Regions from separate parts of the Paenibacillus sp. SAF-068 genome, predicted to be linked through region 1. Evidence: riboswitches for the same ligand, from Rfam matches in the RefSeq annotation. Region 1 holds a riboswitch; the other holds the start of a gene.

What was found. A riboswitch is a leader RNA that binds a small molecule or an ion and turns the genes downstream of it on or off. The one in region 1 is predicted to bind glycine.
Region 2: another riboswitch for glycine. It lies ahead of sdaAB (L-serine ammonia-lyase, iron-sulfur-dependent subunit beta); the one in region 1 lies ahead of gcvT (glycine cleavage system aminomethyltransferase GcvT).

The regions. Positions count from the first base shown of each region.
Region 1 is NZ_JBQCJX010000002.1:91,735-101,182, forward strand. Features, by position in the region: gene ACTHPG_RS14465 (ABC transporter substrate-binding protein) at 1-873, shown strand, start outside; gene ACTHPG_RS14470 (hypothetical protein) at 870-1,652, shown strand; gene gcvPB (aminomethyl-transferring glycine dehydrogenase subunit GcvPB) at 1,871-3,454, opposite strand; gene gcvPA (aminomethyl-transferring glycine dehydrogenase subunit GcvPA) at 3,451-4,806, opposite strand; gene gcvT (glycine cleavage system aminomethyltransferase GcvT) at 4,803-5,939, opposite strand; glycine riboswitch at 6,159-6,260, opposite strand; glycine riboswitch at 6,264-6,386, opposite strand; gene gcvH (glycine cleavage system protein GcvH) at 6,730-7,122, shown strand; gene ACTHPG_RS14495 (PTS mannitol transporter subunit IICB) at 7,542-8,999, shown strand; gene ACTHPG_RS14500 (BglG family transcription antiterminator) at 9,038-9,448, shown strand, end outside.
Region 2 is NZ_JBQCJX010000005.1:140,616-150,063, reverse strand. Features, by position in the region: gene ACTHPG_RS23410 (phosphotransferase enzyme family protein) at 1-587, shown strand, start outside; glycine riboswitch at 907-1,031, shown strand; glycine riboswitch at 1,036-1,171, shown strand; gene sdaAB (L-serine ammonia-lyase, iron-sulfur-dependent subunit beta) at 1,285-1,974, shown strand; gene sdaAA (L-serine ammonia-lyase, iron-sulfur-dependent, subunit alpha) at 1,964-2,941, shown strand; gene ACTHPG_RS23395 (alpha-glycosidase) at 3,114-4,874, opposite strand; gene ACTHPG_RS23390 (response regulator transcription factor) at 5,110-5,793, shown strand; gene ACTHPG_RS23385 (HAMP domain-containing sensor histidine kinase) at 5,850-7,361, shown strand; gene ACTHPG_RS23380 (ABC transporter ATP-binding protein) at 7,447-8,361, shown strand; gene ACTHPG_RS23375 (ABC transporter permease) at 8,358-9,074, shown strand; gene ACTHPG_RS23370 (ABC transporter permease) at 9,076-9,448, shown strand, end outside.

The DNA of each region.
Region 1 (9,448 bases):
GAACCAGCGCCACAGGAACAATCTGCATCTAATGATACTAATGATGCTACTTTTACATTTAAGGATACAACCGGAGAGCAGACGTTATCTCAAGAACCGGTGAATATCGCTTCAACAGTGACATATTTGACGGATCACCTGATCGCGCTTGGTATGACACCGAAAGCCACGGTGAAGTCACAAAACGAAGATTTCCCGTTATATTTGAAACCTTTCTTGAATAATGTGGAGATCATTGGTGAACAAGGTAAAGTTAGTGCCGAGAAATTGCTATCTCTTGGGCCAGATCTAATTATGACGGATACGAACAGCGAAGAGCAGTACGAGAGTTACGCCAAGATTGCTCCAACGGCGATGCTGGAGAATGGGTATGTAGCACCTGACTGGCAGACGGCATTTCGCGCAACTGCTGCTTCGTTTGGTCTGAACGATAAAGCTGAGGAAGTAATCACTGCCTATGAAAAAGAGAAAGCGGAGGCGATCCAGAACGTACACGCCAAAGCGGAAGGTAAGACACTTATGGTATTGCGTATCAGAAATGATGTTCGTTACTACGGAGATATGGATTATAGATGGCTTTACGACGATTTTGGCTTCTCCAGACCGGATGTTTTCCCGGAGACAAGTGCAGAAAGTCGGTATGAGGTGCTATCGAATGAAAAACTGCCAGAGATTAATCCGGATTACATCATCCTGATCAATGATAATGACGAAATCTATAATAATCTGGAGAGTCTTGGAATTTGGAAAAATATGAAGGCCGTGAAGAATAATCAGGTATTCCAGGTGGCGTCGGATTCATGGTTTGGTGGTTACGGACCTAATGCGGCGACTTCCATGCTGGATGACCTGACTCGTTTGTTCGGTCAATGATGCGCGAGGGGATACGTGAGGAACTGAGGGTCCACTTTAATCTTGTAGACAAACTGCATGGTGTGCCTGTTGCATCCTTATATGGCGATTCTATTCTGGACCCGGAGAAAATGAGCAGCTTCTTGTCCACCTACCAACAGTTAATCGAGGGGCATGACCAAACGGTCGCCGCAGCCTATTTCACCAGTTGGTTTGGAAGTGTAGCAGCTGCACTGCAATATATCGTCACGGTGTATGATGCAGCTCCCAATCTCTCGCTTGCCAATCTCAATGTACATTTGATGCAGGAAAAGGGATATACGCGAATTACTTTTCAACTTGAAAAACTGGAGGTTGACCTCGCTCCGAATGATTCGGAAGGAAGAAGCGTCTGGATTGAAGCAGAATTCAACCGTTTCTACAGTCGGACTGCACGTCCTTTAATAGAGTGTTTGTCCTACGTTTCGGGGTTGCATGTCAGCATGTTGTGGGGGCAGTTGCCAACGGCTTTGGAAAACTACAGGGAGAACATCTGTGAAGCATTTCAGCACGAAGAAGCTGTCATGCGCAAGTTAACTGCTGTTGAACATGTTATGCAAAATGTGCTGACTCCTAATGTGTTTGGGCTGGGAAAGAATCCGCTATGTGTCAGAACTCGCATGATTGATCATCCCCTGGAACCATCGAAGAGACTTGCGATCAAAAATGTATGTTGTCTTCAATACTTACGGCAAGGTCGATCCTATTGTTACACTTGTCCGCGTTTGGGGAAGAAGGAACGGGCTAATTGGAAGTCTTAGACTGAAAGAATACAGGACAGTGATAGGGGCCTAATCGGAGAAGAAAAAATAACAGCCGCGCTTCTGCGTGGCTGTTATTTTTTAAAACGGATAACTAATGTAAATGTTCCCTGTACTTCGTAATTATTTCACCCACCAGGCGGATACCGTACAGATACGAATGGTATGCTCAGGAAGGGATATTGTAGGAGCACTACGTATACAGGTTATTACTTGGTTTAACTGCAAGCGCAGTTCAGTACAGGTTTGCGGGCAGCAGTGGTCTCATCCAGACGAGTCACCGGTGTGCCATAAGGTGCGTTGAGTACCAATTCAGGTGTCTCTTCCGCTTCTTTGGCAATCCGTATCATCGTATCAATGAACCCATCCAGCGTTTCCTTGCTTTCAGTTTCCGTTGGCTCGATCATGATGCATTCCTCCACATTGAGCGGGAAGTATACCGTAGGCGGATGATATCCAAAATCAAGTAATCGTTTGGCAACATCCAGTGTACGCACACCATATTGCTTCAGTCCCCGACCCGACATGACAAATTCATGTTTGCATACACCTGGATACGGAATCTCATAGTAAGGTGCAAGACGGGCCATCATATAGTTGGCATTCAGTACCGCACACTCCGATACACGACGCAAACCTTCTGGTCCATAGGTGCGAATGTAGGCATATGCACGTACCAGGATACCGAAGTTTCCGTAGTAGGCTTTGACCCGACCAATCGATTGATCACCTTCACGATCAAATGCATACATACCATCTTCATTCTTGATCACCATTGGTTTAGGCAGGAACGGAATCAGACGGCTCTTCACGCCAACGGGTCCTGCACCTGGTCCACCACCGCCATGAGGCGTACTCATCGTTTTGTGCAAGTTCAGATGCACCACGTCAAAGCCCATATCACCCGGACGCGTAATGCCCATAATGGCATTGGAATTGGCTCCATCGTAATACAACAAGCCACCAGCCTGATGCACGATGGATGCAATCTCCTGAATATCTTTCTCGAACAGACCAAGTGTATTCGGGTTGGTTAGCATCAGTGCTGCCGTATCCGAACCAACAGCTGCTCGCAGTGCATCGAGATCCACCAATCCATCTGCGCGCGATGGAATCGTCACCGTTTCGAATCCTGCAACCGTTGCACTTGCAGGGTTGGTCCCGTGAGATGAATCGGGCACGATGACTTTGGTACGTTGTTCACCACGACCTTCGTGGTAGGCACGAATCATCATAAGTCCGGTCCATTCCCCATGGGCACCAGCGGCTGGTTGCAGGGTTACCGCATCCATACCTGTCAGCCCTGCAAGGTCGTTTTGCAATGTATATAACAGTTCAAGTGCACCTTGAATGCTGGATTCATGCTGATAAGGGTGGATTTTGGCGAAGCCATTGTAACGTGCAACATCCTCATTAATCTTCGGATTGTATTTCATCGTACAAGAACCCAGCGGATAGAATCCGTTATCTACGCCGAAGTTGCGACGGGACAGCGCAGTATAGTGTCTGATAACATCTACCTCAAATACTTCAGGCAGTGCCGCTGCTTCCGAACGGAGCATTTCCCGGGGAATCAACGTGTCAACAGCCTGACGAGGAACGTCACATTCCGGCAGGGAATAAGCGACGCGTCCAGGACTGCTGAGTTCAAAGATCAATGATTGTTCCGGAGCAGGAGATAAGGACTGTGCGCTGAATGTTGTAGCTGTCTCAGATTGAGCCGTAGTGGAGACAGAGGCGCCCATTTCGGATTGTCCTTGTACCGTTGTTGTCGTTGTCGTTGTCGTCGTTTCCTGAGTCACAGCGATCCCTCCAATGCTCGTGCGAATTCGTCGATCTCTTCCTTACTGCGTCGTTCGGTAACAGCAATCAGCATATGTCCGGCAAGCTCCGGATAATCACGTTCAAGCTCATAGCCACCGATAAAGCCCGCATCCAGCAGTTTCAATTGAAGGGCATCCACGTCGGTTCCTTCAGGCAGCTTAATCACAAATTCATTGAATGTTGGGGCATTAAACGTTAGGCTAACGCCGGGAATCGCAGTTAATGTATTCAGGGTGTAATGACTCTTTAGCAGATTCAGATCTGCGACATCAATCATGCCTTGTTTACCCATAATGGACATATAGACAGATGCGCTGAGCGCAAGCAAAGCCTGGTTGGAACATATATTGGATGTCGCCTTTTCGCGGCGAATGTGCTGTTCACGCGCTTGCAATGTCAGTACAAAACCGCGCTTGCCGTTGCGATCCGTAGTCTGGCCTACAATTCGACCAGGAATTCGGCGCATATGAGGCTGGGATACGGCGAAATATCCGCATGTCGGGCCGCCAAGTGAAGCGGCGATACCAAGGGGTTGCGCATCGCCAACAACGATGTCGGCACCCAGCTTGCCTGGGGCTTCCAGCAGACCCAGCGATAGCGGGTTGGCACTCACGACGAGCAGACCCTTGTGCGCATGCACGAGGTCAGCGGCTTGCTTTACATTTTCTACGGCACCAAAGAAGTTCGGACTCTGAATCATGACAGCAGCGGTATCATCCGATATGGCGGCTTGCAGGGCATCCCAGTCAGTGACTCCATCCTTATAGCCGATCTCGACAATCTCCAAACGGAGTCCATGCGCATAGGCCTGCAATACCTGACGGGCTTCCGGATGAACGGTACGGGATACGATCAGCTGTTTGCGACGAGTTGCCGCTGCGGCCAGATTGCCTGCTTCTGCAAAGGCAGTTGCGCCGTCATACATGCTGGCATTGGCTACAGCCATACCGGTTAATTCACAGATGTAAGACTGAAATTCGAAAATCGCCTGAAGTTCACCTTGGCTGATCTCAGGCTGATAAGGTGTGTAGGCAGTGTAGAACTCCGAACGTGAAATGACATGATTAATGACCGAAGGGACATGATGATCGTATATGCCTGCACCGAGGAAGCTGGCGTGTGTTTCAAAATTGGCATTGGCGCCAGCCTGTTTGGACATGTGACGTGTCAGTGCATATTCATCAAGTTTCGAGGATACGGGCAGCTCACCCTGATAACGAATCTCTTGGGGAATGTCCTGAAACAGTTCCTCCATCGTATCCACACCGATGGTTGCGAGCATGGCGCTCTGATCTTGCTCGGTCATGGGAATGTAACGGTGCTTGCTCATGCTTGATCAGCTCCTTGAGTAGGTGTCTTTGACGTACGTGTCCGTTTGTGAAAAGGGGTCTTTACGACCTCGGCTTTCAGTTTCTTACCGCGGATCTCAATCTCAAGCGGGGTCCCCAGCGCAGCATAACGGCTGTCGATGAGGGCAAGCCCCAGATTACGCTTCAATGTAGGGGATTGCGTACCTGTCGTCACTTCGCCAATCTGAACGCCTTCAGCGTAAATCGGATAGTGGGGGCGGGGAATGCCACGCTCCAGCACTTCGATGCCGACCAGTTTGCGGGCGGGACCGTCATTTTTTTGCTGTAACAAAGCTTCGTGTCCGATAAAGGGTCCAGCATTCAGCTTCACAAACATGCCAACACCAGCTTCAAGCGGAGAGATGGTTGCCGACAATTCCTGTCCATATAGAGGAAGCTTCGCTTCAAAGCGCAGTGTATCCCGGGCACCAAGTCCGGTTGGCACCAGCCCATGACCTTCACCGGCTTTCATTAATCCATTCCACACTACAGCAGCCTGATCTGCTGGAACATATAGTTCAAAGCCGTCTTCACCGGTATAACCCGTACGGGACAACAGCAACTTTACACCACATACTTCGGCATTCTGCACAAAACGAAACGGTTCAATGGAGCTTACATCTGTATCTGTAACTTTTCCGATAATATCTACAGCCAGTGGACCTTGCAGGGCGAGGAGCGCTGTCTGCTCCGAATCGTTGGTCATGCTTACGCCAGGGATCAGGTGCTCTTGCAGCCATGCCCAATCCTTGTCGATGTTGGAGGCGTTAACGACGAGCATATAATGCTGATCTTCCAACTTATACACGAGCAGATCGTCAACCACACCGCCATCTGGATAACACATCAGGGTATATTGGGCTTGACCCGGAACCAGCGTGGTCACATCATTGGTCATCATTTGTTGCAAAAATGTTTCAGCCTGCTCACCCTGTACCGTGAATTCGCCCATATGGGATACATCGAACAGTCCGGCACGCTCACGCACCGCTTCATGTTCTTTCTGGATTCCGCTGAATTGCACCGGAAGCTCCCAGCCTCCAAAATCAATGCACCGTACGCCTTCATATTGCTGATATAGTGAAAAGAGTGGTGTTCTTAGCAAATCGGACATCCAATCACCTCGTCATGGGCCGTCAAAAACGGCCGAATATACAATCGTGGATCAATGAACCAGGTTATTTTTTTAATTTTCAGCTAGAAGTCATTCGTAGATAAGTATGGTAAGGCAGCTATGGCAGCGCCGATTGGAATCCTGTTTTTCGTTTTTTGGGAAAAAGGAAAAGGACAGGCCAAAGAATCGGCATGCCAAGTAGCACGCTGCATTCTAAGGCTCTGTCCCTTGTACCTGAGAGTTACCCCGCCGCATTAGTAAAGCAGGTTTCCCCTTGGGTGATCATGACGCCCGCACAGGGCGAATAGATGCTCTCCAGAGTTGCGTCCCGTAAAAGTCCTTTTGCCTGAGAGATTCACCCCCGCTTATCGGTGGTTTACTCCTTCGGCGTTACCTCATGTACATCCCGAACCGGGTGGTATGGGTAATCTCTCCCTTTACATTCATCCGCGGGTATAACATAGTCCAATAAACACAATTACTCCTCTCATTAAAACGTGAATCCACTACCGATGTCAAGAACGATATCATAGATAATGATTAAAAACCGAATGTTTATTTTGAATTTTATTTTATCGTTCGTGTATTTAAAAAGGTTACGCTTACTATTCTAATATTCACCAGTATATGTAGAAAGAGTGTATTCAGGTTACGGTTTGAGGAGGCCAATATCAAATAAATTGTGAGGTATCTTGACATTTGATTCAAAAATATCATACGCTATGTTCTGGGAAAAAGGTTAAGGCCAAAGAACGCATGCACTCATTAATGAAAAGCGAGGCGGATATCGATGAGCGAATTGAAAAGTGATTTCCTGTACAGTGAAGAGCACGAATGGGTGCAAACCGTAGGGGAGGATACTGTACGTATTGGCATTACCGAGTTCGCGCAGCATCAGCTGGGTGACATTGTGTTTGTGGAATTGCCTGACCTTGAATCCAATGTAAAAGCAGAAGACAGCATTGGAACGATCGAATCGGTCAAAACGGTGTCGGACTTGTTCTCTCCCGTCACAGGTTCAATTATTGCAGTCAATGATTCATTGCAAGATTCACCTGAACTTGTGAACAGTTCTCCTTACGAGGAAGGCTGGATGATTGAGATTCGTGTTGAGGGAGATCTGACAGCAGCTTTATCTTCATTGATGAATGCAGAAGCGTATCGTAAACATACGGAAGAATAGGATCTACGAACTTGTACTTATTGACATATATTTTATAACAAAATAAAATGAGCTTTATATTGTTTTGACCTGTGTGAGCCTGATGCTTGCACAGGTTTTTTGTGCTTTCCAAGAATGATTTTGATTGAGAATTCAAGCAAATTGTGGATGTAAGTCCTCTGATTGGATCAAGCTATAGGGTAGGATATGATATTGGGAATGACAAATGTCATAGGCAATAAAATCCTTGTGTACCAATGGTTTCAGCGATTATGCATCAATAAAAGCGATTACATAACCTAATGTTGTCATCATTGTTCATGACGAAAGTACGCTTTCATTTCATTGAATAGAAGAGCATTCTCGCTTAGGATTACAGCAGGGGAGAAATGATACCCCTTTCATAAATCATAATCACTTGATCCAAGGAGGATAATACAATGAGTAATTTGGACCAATCGTCCAATTCCAAAGGTGGGCTACGGGTAGGTGTGCAGCGTTTTGGCCGATTCCTGAGCGGTATGGTCATGCCGAATATGGGTGCATTTATCGCCTGGGGATTAATTACGGCTATGTTTATTAAAACAGGCTGGTTCCCTAATGAGACGCTTGAACAGCTAGTCGATCCGATGATCAAATATTTGCTGCCACTGTTGATTGGTTACACCGGGGGTACGATGGTGCATGGTCAGCGTGGTGGTGTCGTGGGTGCCATTATGACCATTGGGGTCATCGTGGGCAGTGATATTCCGATGTTCCTCGGTGCCATGATTGCCGGACCACTGGCAGCATGGATCATCAAAAAGTTCGATAAATCCATTGAAGGTAAAGTTAGAGCCGGATTCGAAATGTTGGTTAATAACTTCTCAGCCGGTATTATTGGCGGGATCCTGGGGATTTTTGCTCTACTGGGTATTGGGCCAGCTGTAGAAGCGATTAGCAAAGTATTGTCTGCCGGGGTGCAAGGTCTGATGAATCTGGGCTTGCTACCGCTGGTCAACCTGATTATCGAACCAGGTAAAGTATTGTTCCTGAACAATGCAATCAACCACGGTATTCTGACCCCGATTGCAACCGATCAGGCAAGAGAATTAGGACAATCTGTTCTATACATGCTTGAATCCAACCCGGGTCCGGGACTTGGTATCTTGCTTGCTTACTGTTTCTTCGGACGCGGAATGGCCAAATCTTCTGCACCGGGTGCCGTTATCATTCATTTCTTCGGGGGAATTCATGAGATCTACTTCCCTTACATTCTGATGAGACCGATTCTGATTCTTGCCGCAATTGCGGGTGGCGTCGCAGGTACATTAACATTCATGCTCACTGGAGCAGGACTTGTTTCAGCACCATCACCGGGTAGTATTATCGCGTATTTCCTCTTAACACCAAAAGGTGGATACCTGCCGATGCTTGCAGGAGTGCTTGTAGCAGCCGTCGTTTCTTTCCTGGTTGCAGCAGTGTTGCTGAAAACAGGTAAACAAAAGGACGAAGATCTGGAGTCTGCATCCAGTCGGATGAAAGACATGAAGAGTCAAGGAACCGTGCCAAACGCTGGCATTACGGCTAATAATCATCGTGAAGCAGACAGAGCCGGGGATATCGCTTCTTCTACATTGAAAACAGATGTGAAGAAGATTGTTTTCTCCTGTGATGCAGGCATGGGGTCGAGTGCCATGGGCGCTTCCATTCTACGCAAGAAGATGAAGGCAGAGGGGATTGACGTTACGGTAACCAATACGGCTATCAGTGATATCCCGCCGGATGCAGATGTGGTAATCACACAACAAATATTAACGGATCGTGCCCGCTCCGTTGCGCCGAACGCAGAACATATATCCATCGACAACTTCCTAAAAAGCCCGGAATACGATGCGCTCGTTGAACGTCTAAAGTAATTGCACGCATTCGTTTTCCCTGAGCCGGAGGCTGAGCTATGAGTATTACCAAAAGACAACGTGAAATCGTGGAGTTTCTGCTGGAGCATCCACATGAAGTCACTGCCGGCGAAATCGCCGTTGAAGTAAAGGTCAGTACCCGAACGGTTCACCGGGAGCTTCAAATGATTGAACAATGGCTTGAACCTATAGGCATGAGGCTGGAAAAAAAATCAGGAACCGGTATCCGAATCGATGCCAGTTCCGATGATCTGGCTGTATTGCGCCAGCAATTGGACGGTAAAGAATATGTGGAGTTTACGCCGGAAGAGCGTAAGCTCTTCATGCTTTGTATCCTGCTTGATGAACCGGAGCCTGTAAAGTTGCTTGCCCTGGCTTCGGATCTGAAAGTGACCGTATCTACCGTAACCGCTGATCTGGACGATCTGGAATCACGCATTCGTCAGGCG
Region 2 (9,448 bases), on a different contig from region 1:
AACTGCAGACACTGCATCAACATGGGCGTATACAGCAACAGAAAGATCGAACAAAGGCACGGCCGGCTTATGGCAATATCCATGAGAACTTGATCATGCTAGGACAGCTGGAGGAAGGTGTCCGATTGGGGATTTTTACAACGGAAGACTTCGATCTGCTTCGTGAGACGTTTGAGAACATTAATAAGCAGCTAGCAACGTACCCACAGCACGCGGAGACATGGGGGATCATTCATGGGGATATTACGCGCAACAATCTGCTGATCACGGGTCAGGGGATTTCCATGATTGATTTTTGTCTACACGGTTACGGTTATTATCTGTTCGATGCCGGTGGGGCAGCGCTTATGTTCAATCGGGAGGAACGTGACATATTCTTATCTGGATACACGAAACAAACCGCACCGCTAACAGAGCGAGATATCCGGCTGATGGAAGGGTTCATGTTGATCTTTACACTGGGGTATTATGCCTTTCAGATGGCGAACGAGTCGAGGCACGAATGGATGAAAGATCGTATGCCGAAGCTATGCAGCAAGTATTGCAGACCTTATGTACAGAACAAGAGCATCTTCTACGAACTGTAAATTGTAATCCGGATGTGCATGGGTTGCCTGAACACCCGAACAGTTCATGGACAATATCATAAAATAGCAGTAAGCACTCATCGATGGAAGGATAATGAAGTGTGAGCTGTATATATACGATATTTTTAACGTAATAATGTGATGAAAGTTGACAAAATATTCTGGTTTTCATCGATTCTATGCGAAATGAAGGAAATACACCCAAAGAAATCGTTAAGTTTGTTGACACTGATCTTCCGGTCGATTAATCTTAATGAGAAGAAATGAACGACTTCCACTACTGTTCTGACATAAGCTCAGAATGGTTCCATACAGCGGATGATAACGAGCGGGAGAGACCTGGGATAGCCGAGCACAATGGCTAATGTTCAGGCACCGAAGGAGCAAGCTGCTGCGCACCCGGCGCAGTGGTTAATCTCTCAGGTAAATGTACCATCGTTGGACGCAACTCTGGAGAGTGCGCGAACTGCGCCACCCAAGGGGTATATGATCAGTCAGGTTGGTGATCTTGCCTGTAATTGCAGGCCGTTCACCTCGTCCTTGGACGCTGCTGATCATGAAACTCTCAGGTATCGAGGACAGAGAGAGGGCCTGAGGCCTTCTTCTGTCCTTTTTTGATGTCATCATTCAGTAATTAAGGAACATTATGGAATGTGATCCTGGATGGAAATGACGAATACAATTGGAGGGTTACAAGGTGCGATTTAAAGATGTTTTTTCAATTATTGGCCCGTCGATGACGGGGCCTTCAAGTTCACATACAGCTGGAGCAGCAAGGCTGGGAAGAATTGCTCGTCAGTGGTTAGGTTGTACGCCTGAACGTGCCCGGCTGACGCTTTACGGTTCATTTGCTGATACGTATCAGGGGCACGGAACAGATCTGGCACTGATCGGTGGTCTGCTGGATTATGTTACAGACGATCCGCGTATCCCGGATGCAGAGCAATACGCAGAAGAAGCGGACATGGATGTTGAATTTTATACAAGTGGTCTGCCTGCTCCTCATCCGAATACCGTCAAAATCGAATTGTGGCACGGAGAACGTGCCTGCTCCTTGATTGGTGCTTCTATTGGTGGTGGAAGTGTATCGGTGCATGCGATGAATGATTTTCGTGTTCAGATTAGTGGTGAGTTTCCGACACTCGTTCTGCGACATGCAGACAAGGCAGGGGTACTTGCGTCAGTAACATCCACAATTAGTTCATCGGGGGTTAACATCGGGTATATGCAGGTGGATCGGAAAGCCCGTGATGGCGAAGCGCTGACCGCGATGGAAATGGATGGGGCGCCTAATCCTGAGATGCTCCAACGTCTAAAGGAGCTGGACCATGTGCTGGACATTCGTGTTATCGATTTGAAGAGAGGGGTTGATTCGAATGCGATTTAAACATTTGCACGAGCTGAATACGATCTGCACAGCGGAATCCAAAACGATTGCTCAGCTGATGATTGAGGAGCAGGTTCAGGAGACCAATACACCGGAAGCGGATGTTGTGAAGCAGATGTCTGAATATTATCAGGTAATGAAGGAAGCGGTACGTAAAGGGTTAACGGAAGATACCACATCACGCAGTGGATTAACGGGTGGAGACGGTAAAAAAATGGCCGATTACATTCGCAAGGGTGAGACTTGCTCAGGGGATGCTTCCGCACTTGCCATGGCATACGCCCTGTGTGTATCTGAAGTGAATGCCTCCATGGGCCGCATTGTAGCAACACCAACAGCCGGTTCCTGCGGCATTATCCCTGGTGTGTTTATTAGCTCACAGGAGCGATTTGGCTGGACGGACGAACATTTGGTGAACGGGTTGTTCTGTGCAGGCGCAGTTGGTTATGTTATTGCGAACAATTCATTTATCTCCGGGGCCGAAGGGGGTTGTCAGGCGGAAGTGGGTTCAGCGATTGGCATGGCTGCGGGTGCCATGGTTGAACTGCGTGGAGGCACACCGGAACAGGTCGTTCATGCCGTAGGCTTGGCGTTAAAAAATACACTCGGTCTCATCTGCGATCCGGTCGCAGGTCTCGTCGAAATTCCGTGCATCGTCCGTAACGGACTGGGTGCAGTTACGGCGCTGGCTGCAGCCGACATGGCCCTGGCCGGAGTGCGTAGTGCCATTCCGTCAGATGAAGTTATCGACGTCATGCTGGAAGTAGGCAGTGCGATGCCGAGCCGCCACCGGGAGACGGCCCAGGGCGGACTGGCCCAAACACCAACCGGTCGTAAAATGATGCAAAAGCTGGCTAAACCGAAGGCCAAGCGTGCAGAGCCTGATACGGAGTCGAAGCCAACGGATTCTGAGACAACTGGAATTGGGGCGGACCATGCTCAAGTGGACACCGACCCTCGGGTTTGATCTGAACCGGGGCCACCGAAATATAACGTGACATTTTGATGTATAACCGCGATATAAAAACAAGCGTCCGCGAACCCGAATCCGGGTTCTGCAGGACGCTTGTTTAATATCGCCAAATGATGCGAAGATGGACTCGCTTATATATGACCTCAGGTATATGTGTTTAATGAATCTAGTCCTGGCTCACAGGCGTACTCAGTACGGCATATCCATACGCGGGCAATTCAATGGCAAGCACGCCATCTTCCTTGGCGGTACGATGGTTTCCGCCAAACAGCTCGGTCCATTCCTCGTCACCAGCTTCCAGCTCGACAATAGCCGTCTCCTCCGAGCGATTGAACAGAACCAGAATGCGTTCCTCTTCATTCTGCCGCTCTAATACCAGTTGGCTGCCATCAGGACGAGCCTGAAGGAAACGAACGGTGCCTTCTGCACGCAGGGCAGGATGAGCATGACGCAGGGAGATCAGTTTCTGATAAAAGTCGAACAGCTCACGGTCCTGCTTCGCTTCATCCCATTCCATGCATTTACGGCAGCCCGGATCATGCTCGCCGTCCATGCCAATCTCGTCTCCGTAATAGATGCACGGCGTACCCATGTAACTGAACTGGAATAACGCAGCCAGCTTCATCTTGCGCTGGTCGCCTTCACACAGCGTGAGCAGCCGCGGGGTATCGTGGCTGTCCAGCAGATTGAATGCTACTTCGCTGGCTTGAAGCGGATAACGGGACAACTGTCGTCCGATGGAGTTCGCGAACTGTTCGGAGTGCATTGTATTTTTCACAAAGAAAGCATTCACGGCATCGGTAAACGGATAGTTCATGGACGCATCGAACTGGTCGCCTTGCAGCCAGGCGGAAGACTCGTTCCATACTTCGCCCAGAATGTAGGCTTCCGGATTGGCAGCCTTGACTACGCGGCGGAAATCCCGCCAAAAGGCATCATCCACTTCGTCTGCGACATCCAGCCGCCATCCGTCCGCACCCACTTCCTTGATCCAGTACTCGGCAACCTTCAGCAGATAGTCCTTAACCTCGGCATTCTCCGTATTCAGCTTTGGCATGTGCGCTTCGAATCCAAAGGTCTCATACGTAGGAATGCCCTCCTTCACGTCGAGCGGGAATTCATGTACATGGAACCAGTCTTTGTATTTGGATTGTTCTCCATTCTTCTGCACATCTACAAACGGCGCAAAAGTCTTCCCGGAATGGTTGAACACAGCATCCAGCAGTACGCGAATTCCACGTGCATGGCACAGCTCGACCAGTCGTTTCACGGTATCTGCGTCACCAAAATGCCGATCTACCCGCAGGTAGTCTTCAGTATCGTATTTGTGGTTGGTGGTGGCTTCGAAGATGGGTGTGAAGTAGATCGCATTAATGCCAAGATCACTGATATAATCCAGATGGTCGATCACGCCTTGAAGGTCACCGCCGAAGAAATTGAAAGGTGTTGGCTCGCCGCCCCACGGTTCCACCTGTTCCGGACTAATATCAGGGTTGCCGTTCGCGAATCGTTCAGGGAAAATCTGATAGAAGACGGCATCCTTAACCCATGCAGGGGGTGTGAATACAGCTCCCGCATGGATATAAGGGAACTGGAACATACGACCCGGATCGTCCGGTTCTTCTTCCTGGAAGTCCGTCTCGGTCATCCAGATCTGTTCATCTCCACTTTTGAGCAGAAAAGAGTACTTCAACCGATGGTAGGGAGGTTTCACTTCACCTTCGTAGTAATCGAACATGGAGTCAGAGGTGAATTTCGTTAAAGGGACCAGCGCTTTGGTAGCATCCCATGCATATTTGTCTCCGGTCAGGGCATGTACCTCGGTCAGATCATTCTTTTTGGCGCGCAGGCGCAGACGGATGGTATCTTGGTCATAGGCATAGGCCCAGTTCCGTTTGGGTTGATGATAGATGGCTTCCAATAGCATAATGAAATTCCTCCCGTCAGGTGTAGAACTGATATGTACTTGGTAGATTTGATTTGATATAACATTCCCCACGTTAATGGATAAGCTATAATTGGAATGTGTGGTAACCGTAAAGGACTCTAACATGGTTTTAACAAGACTTGGAATCCATAGGTTATAGGCTATAGACTGTTTTTATGATGGTGCTCAGATATATCATTAACCCAATGGGGGCGGAAAGGAAACGAATATTTGGATGAAAACCAAACTGTTATACATTGAAGATGATACGGAAATTGCAACTTGGGTCAGAGCTGATCTGGAGGAGCGCGGTTATGAGGTGGTATGGCTCGGCAGTGGTGAAGGTGCAGCTGAGGCTGCTGTTGGTTGTTCACTCATTATTCTGGATGTCATGCTGCCCGGACTGGATGGATTTACGGTGGGTCAGCGATTGAAAAAAGAACATCCAGCCGTGCCTATTGTCATGCTCTCGGCCAGAACGTCCATTGACGACAAGTTGCACGGTCTCGATTTTGCCGATGACTATGTGACGAAACCTTTTCACCCCGATGAACTGGCTGCCCGGATTGAGGTCCAACTACGGAAGGCGGGAACAGCGGTATCCTCCGACACTGCCCTGAAGCTGGATCATCTCTCCATCTATGAGAAGGACAACCGGATCGTCAATGAGAAGACGGGGGATGAGATTATTTTATCGGGAAAACAGTTCCATATCTTTGCCTACCTGCTACGACATATGGGCATGATTCGAACCAAAGAACAGATCTATGAAGCTGTCTGGAATGAGCCCTACTTGGACGGGGACAAGACCTTGATGGTACATATCCGACATCTGCGCGAAAAGCTGGAGCTTGATCCGGCCAATCCGGTCGTTATTCAGACGGTCCGCGGTGTGGGATATCGTGTGAAGAAGCCATGATCCGACGGTTCAGAGCATGGAAGACGATGAAGGAAGAGCGGAAAGGAGAACCGCGCATGGATCCTAAGCATACGCAAACCGGGCAAGGCAAGCTACGCTTCGGGCGTTCCTTAATGTCCAGATATATCATCCTGATTCTGGCGGCCGTATTATTCGTACCCGTCGTTCTTCCGATCATATCCGTTATATACATAGTCGTAGTGAATAACACGAATACGAACCAAGTGGCGCCGTACGGTGATGTTACCCGAATCAGTAACCTCTGGTCGCGTGAAGCGGAGAATCTGAATGGTGCTTCAGAAGAGGAGATTAAAGCCCGGTTGGAGCAATTACATGTCTCGTATCCCAAATCTTCCATGTATCGTGTGAATGCGAGCGGTGAGACCCTTTTTATTCTCGGTGGTGAAGACGTAACGTTTTTGGATTCCACATCGCTGGATGGCGGGACAGACAAGACACTGAGATGGTCACTGGATTCCGGGCAAACGGCAGAGACTCGAATTCCGGCCATATGGAATGCGAGCAACACGGTGCAATTCATGAAAGAAGCTTCCTTTCGAGATCCGTTAACCGTAGTTTCATACATCGGCGGAGGTGAAAAGGACAAGGGACAGGGATTCATAATCATTGAAGTGCCGCGGTCACTTCTGCAAATGACACAGAGTAACTGGCCGATGGAGCTCCTGTATCTCGGCATTGTCATGACCATCATCTTCATGATTTTCATCATCATGTCGATTCTCTTCTTCGCACGTATTCGCAAACGGCTTATTCGTCTACAGACAGCGATGATGACCCCGGGCAAGGAAGGCATTCCGCTTCCGGTTGATATCCGCCGGTCCGATGAAATCGGTCAGCTGGAGGAATCCTTTAATCTGATGATTCATCAACTGTCCGACAGTCGCCAGCGTGAGCGTGAGGAAGAACAATTGCGCAAACGTCTGATTGCGGGGCTTTCCCACGATCTGCGCACCCCGCTAACGGTGATTCGTGGACATATGCATGCGTTGCACAAGGAAGCGCTGAGCGAGCAAGGTGACCGTTCATTACATCGCATGGAAGCGAAGATGGAGGACCTCGGCGGGCTCATTGACAACATGTTATCCTATAATTTGCTCACGAGTGGTAAATATACGCTGAAGCTGGAAGAGAAAGATATGCTGCGGATTGTCAGGGAAACAGCGGCAGCATGGTATCCGGTCTGGGAGAAAGAGCAATTCGAAATTGATATTGATCTGCCAGAGGAACCGCTGATCTGGCATATGGATGAACAGGGCATGCGCCGTGTTCTGGATAATCTGTTCCAAAACGTGATCCGTCATGCCGCCAGCGGGAAATATATTGGGATCTCCACCCGGGAGATTCAGGGTGAGACGGCTATCGTTATTCAGGATCGCGGTCCGGGAATGCAACAGGATTCCAACACCAAAGGCACAGGTCTGGGTTTATCCATTGTCGATCTGTTGATTCGTGAAATGGGGCTGCGCAAGCGGATGGACAGTTCCGATACGGGTGTCCGGACTTACATCTACAGTGGTAAGGGAAGTAAGGAGACAACCAACCGCTGAGATTGCTTTTTTAAACTAAACTTAAACTGAAGACTACCTTGGCTTTAACCTTGAAAGGTTACGATAGTTCCGAGGTGATCATACAGTGAGTGAAAACATTATTCAAACGGCGAATTTATGGAAAACATACCGGGACCGTGCTGCGGTCCGTGAACTTGATCTGCATATTAAAAAGGGAGATATCTATGGCTTCCTCGGTCCCAACGGTGCCGGCAAAACCACAACGATCCGCATGCTTCTCGGCTTAATCAAACCAACCAAAGGCGTGATCCGGGTCTTCGACAAGGATATTCGCAAGGAACGCATGGATATTCTGCGCCGTGTGGGCTCCCTGGTTGAATACCCGTCTTACTACGGACATCTGAATGCGGTAGAGAATCTGGAAACCTTGCGCCGCATCATCAATGTCCCAAAATCAAGAATTGCTGAAGTACTGTCCATTGTGGATCTGACCAAGGATGCCAAACGTTCAGTGAAGGGGTATTCTCTTGGCATGAAGCAACGTCTGGGTATCGCCAGCGCTCTACTGGGTGAACCGGAGCTGCTGATTCTGGACGAACCAACGAATGGGCTTGATCCTGCCGGTATTCAGGAGATTCGGGAACTGATCAAACGCATGCCCTTGGAACATGGCATCACCGTTCTGGTTTCCAGCCACTTGCTGAGTGAAGTCGAACAGATGGCTAGTCGTGTCGGGATTATCCGTGAAGGCAAGATGGTGCTTCAGGATACCATCGCGAGTCTGCATAGTCAGACGGGCAGCTCTATCCGGTTAACGGTTTCCGAGCCGGAAGAGGCCATGAAACTGGCGAGAGAGCAGGGGCAATTTGGTCAGCGACAAGGTTCTGCGCTAACGTTCCCTTATATGGATAACCCTTCGGTTGCGCTGCTTGTACGCCGATTGATTGAACAGGATCATGATGTGTATCGTGTTGAGGAACAGCGTCAGTCGCTGGAAGATCTGTTCATGCGGGTCATTGGCGAGGGGGCTTCCATATGACCGGACGTGCATTATCGTCGGACTGGCTGAAGATTCGGGGGAAGGGAATCTGGTTTCTCGTGTTTCTGGCCCCGCTTGGATTGACAGCGATGCAGGCCCTTAATTTTGGCTTGCGGTTGGACTATCTGAAAGAGCAGTATGCTGATAACCTGTGGGGCGGGTTGCTGGGCAATGTGGTTGTTTTTGTACCGTTGTCCCTGATGCTGGGAGCAACCATTCTCAGCTCCATGATCGCTAATGTCGAACATGAGCAGGGATCGTGGAAACAGTTGTTAGCGATGCCGATCCCAAGACCGGCCGTGTATCTGGCCAAGTTCTTGCTGGCTTGTCTGCTGCTGGTGATCTCCTGCCTGCTGCTAACTGCAGGAATGGTAGGTCTGGGTCTGGTCCTCGGATTCCATGCCAGTGAGATCCCTTGGACGCATGCCATCAAGCTGGGACTGTTGCCTTTGGCTGGGGCGCTTCCCGTGTTGTCGTTGGAATTATGGCTCACAATGGTAAACAAGAATCAGGCGCTTCCCGTCACCTTGGGTATCGTTCTCGCGATAACGGGCATGTTCTCGCTCAGTATATCACCAAACTTTCCACTCGCATGGGCACAGATGGCCTGGAATGGACCCAATCCCTACCTCTATGCTGGCATGGGTGCAGGTCTGGGGCTCTTGATCCTGTTGCTGGGCATGGTGCATTTTAGCCGGAAGGATGTGGCCTGATATGAGCTTTGCGACAACGTATTTTCGAATTTTGTCTGCTGAACGGTTGAAGATGGGCAAGTCACCCATATGGCTCCTGATTCTGTTAAGTCCACTTATTGCACTGCTCATTGGACTGTTGTCCACTCCATCGGGGAATTGGCAGGTTTTGATGGGCACCATGGTCTTCTTGCATGGATTACTCCTGTTGCCGATGCTGACTGGCGTGTTTACGTCCTTTGTCTGCCGTTTCGAACATGCAGGAGGAGGGTGGAAGCAGATGCTGGTTTTGCCGCTCACACGTTCAGGTGTATATGCTGGCAAACTGACGATTGTACTCATGCTTCTGGCGGGTACACAAGTGTTGTTGCTTATATCCATTCTGCTGGCAGGCA